DNA from 2 places in the Brevibacillus sp. BC25 genome. Region 1 is predicted to be linked to the other one. Evidence: riboswitches for the same ligand, from Rfam matches in the RefSeq annotation. Region 1 holds a riboswitch; the other holds the start of a gene.
What was found. Region 1 has a riboswitch for S-adenosylmethionine ahead of PMI05_RS10980 (homocysteine synthase). Riboswitches for the same ligand answer to the same signal wherever they lie in the genome.
Positions count from the first base shown of each region.

Region 2: linked by a shared signal. The riboswitch ahead of PMI05_RS15495 (aminotransferase class I/II-fold pyridoxal phosphate-dependent enzyme) and the one ahead of PMI05_RS10980 (homocysteine synthase) in region 1 are both predicted to bind S-adenosylmethionine.

Region 1 is NZ_AKIX01000038.1:70,979-77,339, forward strand. It holds gene rnjA (ribonuclease J1) at 1-352, opposite strand, end outside; gene PMI05_RS10960 (hypothetical protein) at 451-1,221, opposite strand; gene PMI05_RS10965 (YqzG/YhdC family protein) at 1,325-1,663, shown strand; gene PMI05_RS10970 (SCO family protein) at 1,660-2,286, opposite strand; gene PMI05_RS10975 (rhodanese-like domain-containing protein) at 2,368-2,679, opposite strand; SAM riboswitch class I at 2,991-3,097, shown strand; gene PMI05_RS10980 (homocysteine synthase) at 3,188-4,492, shown strand; gene PMI05_RS10985 (helix-turn-helix transcriptional regulator) at 4,652-5,701, shown strand; gene PMI05_RS10990 (MFS transporter) at 5,698-6,361, shown strand, end outside.
Region 2 is NZ_AKIX01000052.1:37,779-44,139, forward strand. It holds gene PMI05_RS15480 (hypothetical protein) at 191-1,588, shown strand; gene PMI05_RS15485 (DUF5665 domain-containing protein) at 1,598-1,939, opposite strand; gene PMI05_RS15490 (pyridoxamine 5'-phosphate oxidase family protein) at 2,078-2,536, shown strand; SAM riboswitch class I at 2,611-2,730, shown strand; gene PMI05_RS15495 (aminotransferase class I/II-fold pyridoxal phosphate-dependent enzyme) at 2,825-3,988, shown strand; gene PMI05_RS15500 (PLP-dependent aspartate aminotransferase family protein) at 3,985-5,172, shown strand; gene PMI05_RS15505 (YhcN/YlaJ family sporulation lipoprotein) at 5,197-5,799, opposite strand; gene PMI05_RS15510 (PhoH family protein) at 6,002-6,361, shown strand, end outside.

The sequences.
Region 1 (6,361 bases):
CTTCGTTTTGCAAACGGTGCTCTTCCAGCTTCGCCTTGACCAAGCCCAGGGTCAGACGACCACCGTAAATCGGCACCTTGATTTGCCGTAAAATATAAGGAATCGCTCCGATGTGATCCTCATGTCCGTGCGTCAACAAAAGTGCTTTTATCTTATGCTGGTTGTCCTTCAGATAAGAAATATCTGGGATAACCAGATCAATACCAAACATTTCATTCTCGGGGAACTTTACCCCGCAGTCAATAATGATGATTTCGTCCTCATACTCGACGCAGTACATATTTTTTCCGATCTCGCCGAGGCCGCCCATCGCGAAAATCTTAACGTCGCTCAATCTCTTTCCTCCTAACATCGTCGTGCATGATTATGGGAATCCGAACCAAGCATGCCATTCTTATTATATCACAACGTAAGACGTTCGTTTCACACAGTCTTGTCTATTCCACACATTCATCTTCGGTCAATAATCGAATACTGATACTTCAAATCAGTAACTCTTTCATCGGTAACGACACTGGCTCTCGCCCAAAAGTCGTGCTTTGCATAGGAATCGCCCGTCCATACCTCCGTAATTTCTCCTGAAGAGAGCTTTAGTGGTACGGCTTCGACTTCTTTTAATACGGCGCCACTTTTGTTTTGCAATCGCAGTTTCAAATCAATCTCCAACGGCTGATCCGATTGATTCCGTATCAGGATCAGACTTGAATACGGATACCCGGCACAATTTTTGGTACAGTCTTGTTTGCTGTATACGATGGCGAGATCAATAGGCTTCTCATTATCCATCTTCGCCGCTTTCCATTGGTCTTTTGCTTTTTGTACGACGGTGACGTACTCCGCTTTTTTCAAAAAAGGCCCCATGCCTAAAAAGGCAGCAGCAAAAAAGCTAAACAAGCCAAAGGCTGTGCATAGAAAAACGAGGTTCATTTTCCAAAACTGTTTTCTCATCATGATCAAAAAGACAATATACATGAGGATACAAACAAACACCAACAGGATACAAAAGTATAAAAATACCTCCAAGTCTGACTCCGTGGGTAACACCGGAATGCCATACTTCATTTGCCAATGTACATTCGCAGCGAAGCAGCCTCCGTAAATCAATACGGCAGAAGCAATCGTGAGCCCCCATTTTTTCCAGAAAGGAGGCTTTTGAAAAATGGCCGCAAGAACCCCCACCAAAATAGGAAGGCCAAATAAGGGAATGAGCAAGTAATGCATCGAAAACCTCCCGCACTTCATTGTCATTATTTTCTACGAATGATATGCCGAAAAGTCTTCAAAATACATGGCAAACCATTTCGAAAAGGAGAGGGATAAGTAAGTGCAAGCCGCTCGTCGCCTATTTCGTTATCGGAATATGATGCCCCTTCTCTCCACTGTACTTTTCCTGTTCCTCTTTCAGCCGTTCCCTACCTATGCCCAGCCTCCCTATGCAAAATGGGGCAGGCTCGCGATGCAGGAAACGATGAAGCGATATCCAAACGCTCAAATTGTGGACTACCTACATGTCGGACGAAAACAAAAAACGCCCACCACGTCGGAAGAGACGTTTAAGCTCTTGCTTCAAGAAGGCAATCGCAGGTGGGCGTTACTCGTTTATATTGAATTCGTGAATCAGACAGAAGAAGTCGTAAACATCTCCTATGAGGAGACTCACTAGTCAGCGAGCTGTTCCATCTCTTTCATCATGATTTCCATGTCCATGTCAGCTGCCATCCCGTACGCGCGGCGCATGTTTCCATCTCCATCCACAAGGAACATGCGAGCCGTATGGGCATAAGAACCATCTGGCTGCTTCATGACCATCAGACCAAAATCCTTCGTCACTTTCTCTACAGCCTGAGCGTCCCCGCGCAGGAACTTCCAGCCGCTCTGATCTGCCTTGAACTTGGCTGCGTACTCCTGCAAGACTTCCGGCGTATCGTTATCAGGGTCAAAGGAAATGGAGATAAACTCTACTTTGTCTCCGAACAGTCCCTTTTCCTTCAACTGATCTTGCAGCTTGGCCATGTTGTACGTAGTCGCTGGACAAATATCCGGACACTTGGTAAACATAAACTCCACCAGTCGTACTTTGCCAGCACTTTCATTAAATGTATAGGTTGTTCCGGCACTGTTGTCCAAGGTGAAATCCGCGATGGGCTTCAACACTTCGATCTTCTCTTCTGTCATATACTTATAACCAAATACTCCGACGATAGCCAAAAGGATAATGCCAGCTAACACAGGAAACCAATGTTTTTTCATCGCAGATTCATGCTGCAATTGTGTTCCTTCACTCACGGGTTGCTTCCTCCCTGCTTGTCCCATGCGAGATGCCTCCTGATTACACACGGGAGGCATTCACACTGTTTCTATCACTTCTTACTGTTCCACTTCACCTGGCCATGCGAGCATGCCGCCAACCATATTCGCCACGTCATACCCTTGTGCACTCAAATACTCTGTAGCTGTATTGCTTCTGGCACCACTACGGCAAACCATCACAATCGGAATGTTCTTATCCAGTTCATCGATACGGTGCGGCAAAAAGCCGAGTGGGATCAGCTTTGCCTCTTTGATATGACCTGCATTCCACTCATCGACTTCACGAACATCAATGACTTGCAGCTCCTCTTTGGCTTCCAGCTTTTCCAACAGCTCTTGTGGTGTCATTTCCTTTACTCCATGGCTCATCGCTATTTATCCTCCTATATGTACGATCAGATCAGTTGTAACCACCTCCATGATATCATACGCTTTTTTACTTTTCTAACGCGAAGAGCACTTGGCTTCACCATACATCCATGCTCCCTATTTTCTACCATTATCTCCTATTTCGCTGCGACAGTAGCCACACGGGATGTGAACAGCTTGAGGCAAAAGCGTTACAAATTAATGGCATGAGTGAACACCTTCCATCTATATATACATAAAAACCTCCCTGATAACTTACTATTATGCGTTGACAGCGAGGGGATATTTTCATACAATTACGACAACAACTTTTCTCATCAAGAGCGGTGGAGGGACAGGCCCTACGAAACCCGGCAACCAGCAGACTAGCTGCATGGTGCCAATTCCTGCAGAATCCAGTGATTCTGAGAGATGAACACAAGCCCGTGCATGATCGGAGCCTTCTTCTTCTCAGGAGAATGCTCCGTTTTTTATTAGCCGATTTCCCATAGTAAAAGGAGAGATGGACATGTCCGATCAACAACAATGGAAGCCAGAAACACTTGCGGTACACGGTGGACAGGAGGTTGACCCTGTAACAGGCTCACGTGCTGTTCCGATCTATCAGACGACCTCCTACGTTTTCCGTGATACGGAGCATGCAGCCAACCTGTTTGGCTTAAAAGAGTTTGGGAACATCTATACGCGCATCATGAATCCGACGCAGGATGTATTTGAAAAGCGTGTTGCCCTGCTCGAAGGTGGTGTTGGTGCACTCGCGACCGCATCCGGGCAAGCTGCCATTACATTCGCCATCTTAAATATTGCGCATGCAGGAGACGAGATCGTCGCTTCCAGCAGCCTCTACGGCGGTACCTACAACCTGTTCGCCCACACTCTTCCCCGCCTCGGTATCAAGGTTCATTTTGCTGATCAATCCAATCCGGAAAATTTCCGTACCTATATCAATGAAAAGACAAAAGCCGTGTTCTGCGAGACGATCGGCAATCCGCGCATTGATATCGCTGATATCGAGGCGATCGCCAATATTGCCCACGAAAATGGCGTGCCTTTGATCGTGGACAACACCTTCGCGACCCCGATTTTGTGCCGTCCTTTTGAGCACGGGGCCGATATTGTCGTGCACTCCACCACCAAATTCATCGGCGGCCACGGAACAGCAATTGGCGGTATCATCGTAGACTCTGGAAAATTCGACTGGAGTAACGGAAAATTCCCAGGTCTGACTACACCAGATCCAAGCTACCATGGCGTCGTCTATACAGAGGCAGTCGGTCCACTCGCTTATATTATCAAAGCGCGCGTCCAGCTCCAGCGCGATATCGGAGCGGCTGTTGCCCCAATCAACTCCTTCTTGTTCCTACAAGGATTAGAAACACTGCATCTGCGCATCGAGCGGCATAGCCAAAACGCCTTGGCAGTAGCCAAATTCCTCGCCAACCACTCTGCCGTAGAGTGGGTGAGTTATCCGGGGCTGGAGTCAGACTCCCAGCATGAATTGGCACAAAAATATTTGCCAAAAGGTACTGGCGCGATCCTGACCTTTGGAATTCGCGGTGGCGTTGAGGCAGGAAAAACATTGATCGAGTCAGTGAAGCTGTTCTCCCATCTCGCAAATGTCGGGGACTCCAAGTCACTCATCATTCATCCAGCTAGCACAACACATCAGCAGATGACAGAAGAAGAGCAGGCAGCAGCCGGAGTGACTCCGGGACTTATTCGCCTCTCCGTCGGCACAGAATCGATCGACGATATCCTCTCTGATCTGGAGCAAGCCCTGCAGCGTGCGTTGCAATTATCCACGGTCGGTTAACCATACCTATACAAGGAAAGAAGAATCACGTGATCTCTTTGGATAGAGGTTTGTGATTCTTCTTTTTACTTTTTTATTTTTGTTCGAAAAACATTGAATTTCAAATTCGATATTTTTATAATATTATCATTCAAGAAAATTTTAGGAGAGTGGATATACGTGAAAGTTTTGAACATCGGAAGTGAACGGACAACGTATCGCGTGGAGATCTCGTATTCTCCTTTATTCGAAGCTGCCTTGGGAATCGCTGCCGCTACCTACGATCAATTGCATCACACGATGGAACACCCTCCTGCCTACTGGCGTCAACTGTTGGACGAGCTGTCACCCTCTGTACGGCAAGAGGTCGACTATGCGAAGGAGCACAACACGTGGAAGACGCTTTTGCAACTGCTCGATCTTTGCCCTTTCGCTGATCTGGATTCCTTTCTCTCGTATGTCAGAGAACTCTCAACAGAACAGCTCCGATACGAGGCCCTCCCTTATCTAGGTGAAAATATGCAGGAAGCACGGCGGAAGGCTGCACAAGGAAACAAGGATGATTGCTCTTCTTTGCAGGAAGCGTGCCGCGCGCACCTCTTTTTTGAATCGTATATCGAACATATTACTTCCGTTGATGCAGAAGAGCTGCGGAGTCATATTCTCCGATTGATGGAAGGCTGGTACACCACTCATATCAAGCCGCATGAGGAAGAAATCGTTCGCATGCTAGAACGGGATTGGTCGCAAAAGCAAAGCAAGCTAGGAAAGCTCAACCCGGAAGCCTTGGTGGAGTATGCAACGGGATCGAGCTACCTCCCAGAGCCTGCCGTGACACGCGTACTGCTGATTCCACAAGCGATCTATCGCCCGTGGACCGTACAGGCCGATGCTGTCGGGACGAAAATTTTTTATTACCCTGTTGCCGACGAAAATTTGCACGATGCTGTAGATCCTAATCAACCACCTCCTTCACTGGTACAAGCCTTAAAAGCACTCGGTGATGAGCACAGGCTGCGCATGGTCAAAATGCTGGCGGAAAAGGATCTGAGCCTGCAAGAGATAACAGATCAACTCTCCATGGCGAAATCGACAGTGCACCATCATCTGTCCATGCTGCGGTCTGCCCATCTCGTTGAAACAGCAGGCTCCCGTTACAGACTCCGCCGCCATACGCTGGACAAGCTCCCCCTGATGTGGGATGAATTCCTGGACAGGAGCACCCCATGAACCAAACCGCGGTACAAGCCTCTGTCTGGCAGCAGCGCTCTTATCGTTGGATTCTTTTCGGTCAGCTCATTTCAGAACTCGGCTCCTCACTTGGTACCCTGGCCAATAGCTGGCTAATCTATCAGGCAACAGGCTCACAAGGTGCGGTCGGACAGATGTGGCTGCTGTATTTCTTGCCGTCGCTCGCTATTCAGTTGGTAGCCGGACCGTACATCGACCGGTTCGACAAGAAGCGTGTCATGATTTTTTCTCAATGGATGCGAGCTGCTGCGTTTTGTTTGTCCTTTGCGGTCATTACTTCCGGGACAGAATCGCTCTGGCCGTTGTATTTCACTGCCTTGATCAACGGTCTCGTTCAACCGCTGTATGTACCAGCAAGCCAATCGCTCCTCCCTGCTCTGGTCAAAAGAGAGCAGCTCCTCCAAGCCAATGCCTATTTGGATAGTGTCCTGCGAATTGCCTTGATTACAGGACCTCCTTTGGGCGGGATTCTCGTGGCGAGTATCGGCGGTGAGTCCGTACTCGCATTAGTCGCGATCAGCTATGCACTCAGCGGATTCTTTCTGGTTCTTTGTCCATTCGCCCCAGTGGATACCGCCAACAAGAAGCAATCGTGGTTTGTCATGTTTAAAGCTGGTCTTGTGATTTTTTGGGAGAAAC
Region 2 (6,361 bases), on a different contig from region 1:
GGGACAAAGACTCCCCCTAAACTTGCCGAAATGATTCGGAGGTTGGGGGGAGTTTTTTTGTATCAAGGGCTTTTCATAGGTAATAAGATGCGGTTTTTAGGATGATGCAACTTTTGAAAATGATTTCCCGTCAATATTCATGCCCCAAGCAACCAGGGGGATTTTGGCAGACTAGAAGGGGGAACTACCGTTGAAAAAGTACATGACCAAGCCCGTATTAGCAGTGGTGACAGCTGCAGGTATTCTTGGCTGTTTGACGCCAATTTTTGCCAATGCAAGCTCGATTGCTAGTCCAAGTGCCACAAAGGTAGTCATGAATGACGAGGGCAAGCAAGTCACACGCTACAATCTGAAAGAACTTGCCCAAAATGATCCAACCACGTTGAACATGCTCTTGAAAAATCAAGCGGACAACTTGTACATCATTGTAGAAGAAATCAACTTGAATACGAAGCTCCAAACGTTTATGGAAGAAAACAAAGCGGAGTGGGAGCGTATCTACAACGAGTACTACAGCGATATTTGGCTGGAAGTGCGCCTGACAGACAATGATCAAGAAATCGTGAGTGTAAATGCCAAGACTGAAAATAACAAGGTGTACATAAAGGGGATTGTGACTTCGGATGTCACCAAAGTGGTTGTGAAAAAGCCGAATTCCGACATCATTGAAGTCGTGCCGACCAACGAGCACTCTTTTACGGTCAGCTTTGAAGCTCCTGATGCATCTTATGAACCGTATGTAACCGTGAGTGCCTATGCAGGCAGCAAGTTGGTTGATAGCGAAAAGGTAAAGATCGTTCCAAAAGCAGAAGAAGATAAGGAAATGATCATCCATACCATGTCTGTATTGGATGCGAAGAAAAAGGAATTAAAAGTAAAAGGAATTGTCAAGCAGGGGGCAGACAAAGTAACTGTCACCTATAATGGCGTGAAAAAAGACGCAAACGTGAAGAAGCTGTGGGATGGCGTAGGCAGCTTTACGGTTTCAGTAAAGGATGTACAAGCAGCAAAAGATCAAAAAGCCTTGATTGAGGTTTACGAGGATGGCAAGAAGATTGATTCTGAATCCGTTCAGGTAGAAATCGTTAACGCTCCTGACAAGGATCAAGCGTCCGTATATGCCATCAAGGCGACTGCTGTAAACAATCCTGCCGCCAAATCCATTCAGGTGAAGGGGACAGTAAGCGGCTGGAATAAAAAGGACGATACAGAATTGTTTGTGATCGCTCCTGACGGGAAGAAAAAAGAAATTGAACCGAATGACAAAGGTGAGTTTTCTTTGACGTTGTCTTACAAGGATCGTTCCTTTAGCGCCAAATCGATTCAATTCGCATTGTATGAAGACGATAAGCTGGTTAAGAAAGCTGACGTTGCATTAAGCACAAAAGTCATTGTCGAGCCTGTGAAGCCAACAGATGACGATGAAGACGATGATGATGACAAAAAGAAAAAAGAAAAAGGGAAGCAAAAAGATAAGCATCCCAACGGCAACGCGTATGGCTATTGGAAAAAGCACGGTAAGGAATGGAATGATGACCACGATGATGATCATGACGACGATGACGATCGTGACGACGACAGAGACTAGTCTCTATCGTTAAGGCCGCTGCTTGTAAGTCTCGACGTACTCCACCAATTGTCTGATGTAATCCCCCAGAATGGGGATCGAAAGAAATTGCGTCAAGAGGGAGCCGAGGAAAGCCAAAACGATAGCAGTACCAATTGTCAATCCCAGACCCCGGGCAAGACCTGCGAGGAAATTAATCCAGAGCAGCTTGCGCGGGGCTGTGTAATTTTGGATCACATCTGCTAGTCGAATATCTTCCAGGAACATCGCAATTTTATGCATCCGCTCATTTACCTTCCGAACTTCCTGAAGCTCTTCAAGTACTTGGTCAATTTGCTGCATAAGGCGGTCTGTAGGCGACAAGCTGTCCATCCCCTTCCATCATTCGGTATTGTTACCTACCAGTCTAGGGAAAAAGACAACCAGAATCAAGGTGGAGAGGAAACGTTTGCCTATCAGCTAAGCGAAGGGTAAAATGAACGTACAAAACGTTTGTTAGGAGGCTTTAAAATGGCTGAAACTGTTTCCCAATCTCTTTCCGAAGATTTATTCAAGCTCTTGCAAAAGGAGCGTTTTGTTACCTTGGGCACAGTAGACCATGAGTCAGGGGCACCATCGCTCAGCTCCTTGTCCTGGACGTATGCTGTCAGCGCCGATACGATTCGTTTTGCCGTGGATAATCGCTCACGTATTTTGGCTAATATTGCGAAGGAACCACAAGTTGTCCTGCATTTGATCGGTGCCGGCTCGTCTTTCGCCATTAATGGTCGTGCTGTCGTCAAAACAGACCGACTGGAAGGTGTTCCGCTCAAGCTGGCCATGGCAGAAATCAAGATTGAGGCTGTTCGTGATATTATGTTTTACGGTTCCCGTATTTCCGTAGAACCACAATATGAAAAGACGTATGACAAAAACGCGGCAGCGAAGCTGGACAATCAAGTTATGACCGCTTTGAAAGATGCAAATTAACGGGTGGAAATAAATTGTTGACAAGAATCCTGCCGATCCTTTAGTATTAGGGTCAATCAAATTGAATAGCAATCTTCTTATCCAGAGCGGCGGAGGGACTGGCCCGATGATGCCCGGCAACCAATCACCTGTATTTTATCAGGGAGATAATGGTGCTAATTCCTGCAGAGTTATCAAACTCTGAAAGATGAGAAGGATTTGCTTACGGTGACGTAAACAAAGCCTTCTTTCAGAGGAAAGGGGGCTTTTTTGATGCCCTCGTACATTATTGGAGGGAGAGAAATAGACATGAAATTGGAAACAAAATTGATTCAGGCGGGCGTAGGCAGAGACGAAAATACAGGGGCGGTGAGCTTTCCTGTTTACTATGCAACGGCTTATCGCCATCCTGCCTTGGGCCAGAGCACTGGATATGATTATACACGCACAGCTAATCCTACTCGCACCATTTTGGAGGAGACCATCGCTGAAGCGGAATCAGGAGATGCAGGATTTGCTTGCGCCTCCGGAATGGCTGCTGTTCATACCGTCATGGGTTTGTTTTCCCAAGGGGATCATCTGATCGTTTCACTCGATCTGTACGGGGGAACCTATCGATTGTTCGAGCAAGTGCTCTCTCGTTACGGTCTGACGTTTTCGTACGTGGATTTACGTGACATTCGTGCACTCAAAGATGCGATTCGCCCGGATACAAAGGCCATCTTCGTCGAGACGCCAACCAATCCGCTCATGCAGATTACCGATATTCGAGTAGTAACACGATTGGCGAAACAGCACGGGCTCCTGACGATTGTAGACAACACATTCTTAACCCCGTATTGTCAACGCCCACTAGAGCTTGGTGCAGATATCGTCTTACATAGTGCAACCAAGTATTTGGCAGGACATAACGATGTGCTGGCTGGACTCATCGTAACAAAAGGGGAAGAGTTGTCGGAAAAAATCCGGTTTTTGCACAATTCAATCGGTGCTGTACTCGGACCGCAAGATTGTTGGCTTCTCGTTCGCGGGATGAAAACATTGGCATTGCGGATGGAGCGCCATCAATCCAATGCCTTGATTGTCGCGGAAAAGCTGCGTGAGCATCCGGCAGTAGCGGAGGTATTTTATCCAGGTCTGCCAGAGCATCCGGGACATGAGATACAGGTGAATCAAGCGACTGGGCATAGTGGGATGGTATCGTTCCGCGTATGTGATGCAGAGCAGGTGGGATTGTTCCTGCAAAATCTGCAAATCGTGTCCTTTGCAGAAAGTCTGGGTGGTGTCGAGTCATTGTGTACGTATCCGGCGACGCAGACTCACGCCGATATCCCGCAAGAAGTAAGAGAGCATGTCGGTGTTTGTGATCGATTGTTGCGACTGTCGGTTGGCATCGAGCATCCAGATGATGTCGTAGCCGATTTGTTTCAGGCATTGAATGCTAGTTTGGTCGTAGGGGGGAGTGTACGATGAATTTTGCAACCAAGATCCTCCACGGTTCAACTTGCATTGACCCGTTCACAGGTGCGTCGTCGGTTCCGATTTATCAGGCTTCCACATTTCATCAGGCTGATATCGATCAGCCAGGTACATTCGATTATGCAAGATCAGGCAACCCGACCAGGCAGGCTTTGGAGGAAGCCATTGCGTTTCTGGAGGGAGGCGCACGCGGTTTCGCGTTCTCATCTGGCATGGCTGCCATATCCAGCGTGTTCATGTTGTTTTCAGCTGGAGACCATGTTGTAGTGGCGGAAGATGTATACGGTGGCACGTTTCGGTTTTTGACCAAGGTATTGTCGAGAATGGGCATCTCTGTTACGTTCGTGGATGCAACAGATACAGAAGCCGTTCGTGGGGCCATTACATCTGCAACGAAAGGGGTTTACCTGGAGACCCCCTCCAATCCCACCTTAAAGGTGACAGATATTGCAGCGGTTTCTCGTATCGCGAAGGAGCACGGCTTGCTAGTCATTGTCGATAATACATTCCTTACCCCGTATTACCAGCGGCCATTGGAGCTTGGCGCAGATGTGGTCATTCATAGTGCAACGAAGTTTATCGGAGGGCATAGCGACGTCGTTGCAGGTCTGGCTGTGACCAGAGAGGCTGCGTTAGGGGAACAGCTCTACTTTATCCAGAATGGCATGGGAGCGATTTTGGGTGTGCAGGACTGCTGGCTCGTGATGCGTGGGCTCAAAACATTGAAAGCCCGACTGGATGTCAGCACGAAAACAGCCGCGAGCTTGGCTGACTGGTTGTCTTCGCATCCACAGGTAAGCCGAGTCTACTATACAGGACTGGCGGATCATCCCGGCCATCTGATTCAAACACAACAAGCGACTGGTCATGGGGCTGTTCTTTCTTTTGATGTTGGGAGCCGCGAGCGAGCAAAAGCGTTGTTTGATCGCGTGAAATTGCCGATTGTGGCTGTCAGCCTCGGGGCAGTGGAAACGATTCTCTCCTACCCAGCTACGATGTCGCATGCGGCGATGCCTGCTGAGGAAAGAGCTGCAAGGGGAATCACGGATGGTTTGATCCGGTTGTCAGCTGGTTTAGAGGATCTCGATGACTTGGTGGCAGATTTGAAGCAAGCATTGGATCAGTTGCCATCTGAAGCGATCGTCCATAAAGAAAAAGAGGTATTCTCCCGGGCTTAAATCCGGGGGATACCTCTTTTTCTTTTAAGGTGTTCCTGTACGATTTGCGTTGATCTTGTTTTGTCCTTGCGGTTCTTTGTGCATACGTTTTTCTTTTACTTGAGAAGGGGTTTGTTCGCGGGGCTGCACACTGCGCGGTAGTTGCGGTATGATCCGACCAACGATATCGGCTAACTCTTCCGTAATTCCGGCAACAGGACGACCGCGACGAATATCATCTCTCATCTCCCGTAACCGTTGTACGACGGCAGGGTCTGCGGTTACGACAGCGTTTGCTCCTTGAGGGTCTTCTTTCAGCGCTTCCGCAACCGTATACTTAATGACGCCGACTTCTGGGCGATCCAGATTCGGGTCCACAGTAATACCGACTACGGCATATTTGCCCAAGACCACAGCAGTCGCGCTGTGTACCCTTTTCACACGAGTTGCCAGTTGGACCAGACGATCAGCGGTGGCTTGAGAAGATTGATTATAAGCAGGCTCAGGAGCTGTTTGCTGAACGCGTTGAGTATGAGTGGCATGCTTCGGCTGTGCAGCCTGATTCGCCGGTGGTTTATTGCCCGACATGCATGCTGTAAGCAACAAGCTAAAACCGAGGCAGTAGATCATGATCCGTTTCACAGGCATTCTCCCTTTCCCAGTATTGCCTTCCTTCGTGAGGAGGGCAGGGTTACAAGTATTTTGTTCTGGGCTGCCCATTTTCATTCTGCCAATGGGTCGTCTATCTCTGTCTACCTGAACATAGACTGTAGTACATCACGTCGCCGCACTTGAGCATCCCTACAAAAATTGCATAGGGTATATAAGAAGGGTAATAGGAGGCGAGATTTTGAAGAAAATCTACGTACTGGACACCAACGTACTCCTGCAAGATCCTAGGGCGATGTTTTCTTTCGCTGACAATGAAATTGTCATACCAGCTGTCGTATTAGAAGAAATCGATTCCAAAAAGCGGTACATGGATGAAATTGGCCGCAATGCTCGGTACGTATCTCGGCTCTTTGACAGTTTTCGTGAGCTGGGGCAATTGCACACTGGCATTACCCTAGAAACAGGCGGGTTGTTTCGGGTGGAACTGAATCATTCCTCTTTCCACCGCCTTCAGAAACAATTCACGGAAATGAGCAATGACAACCGCATTTTGGCGGTCGCACTAAACTTACAGGAGGAGGAAAACGGAAAACCACAG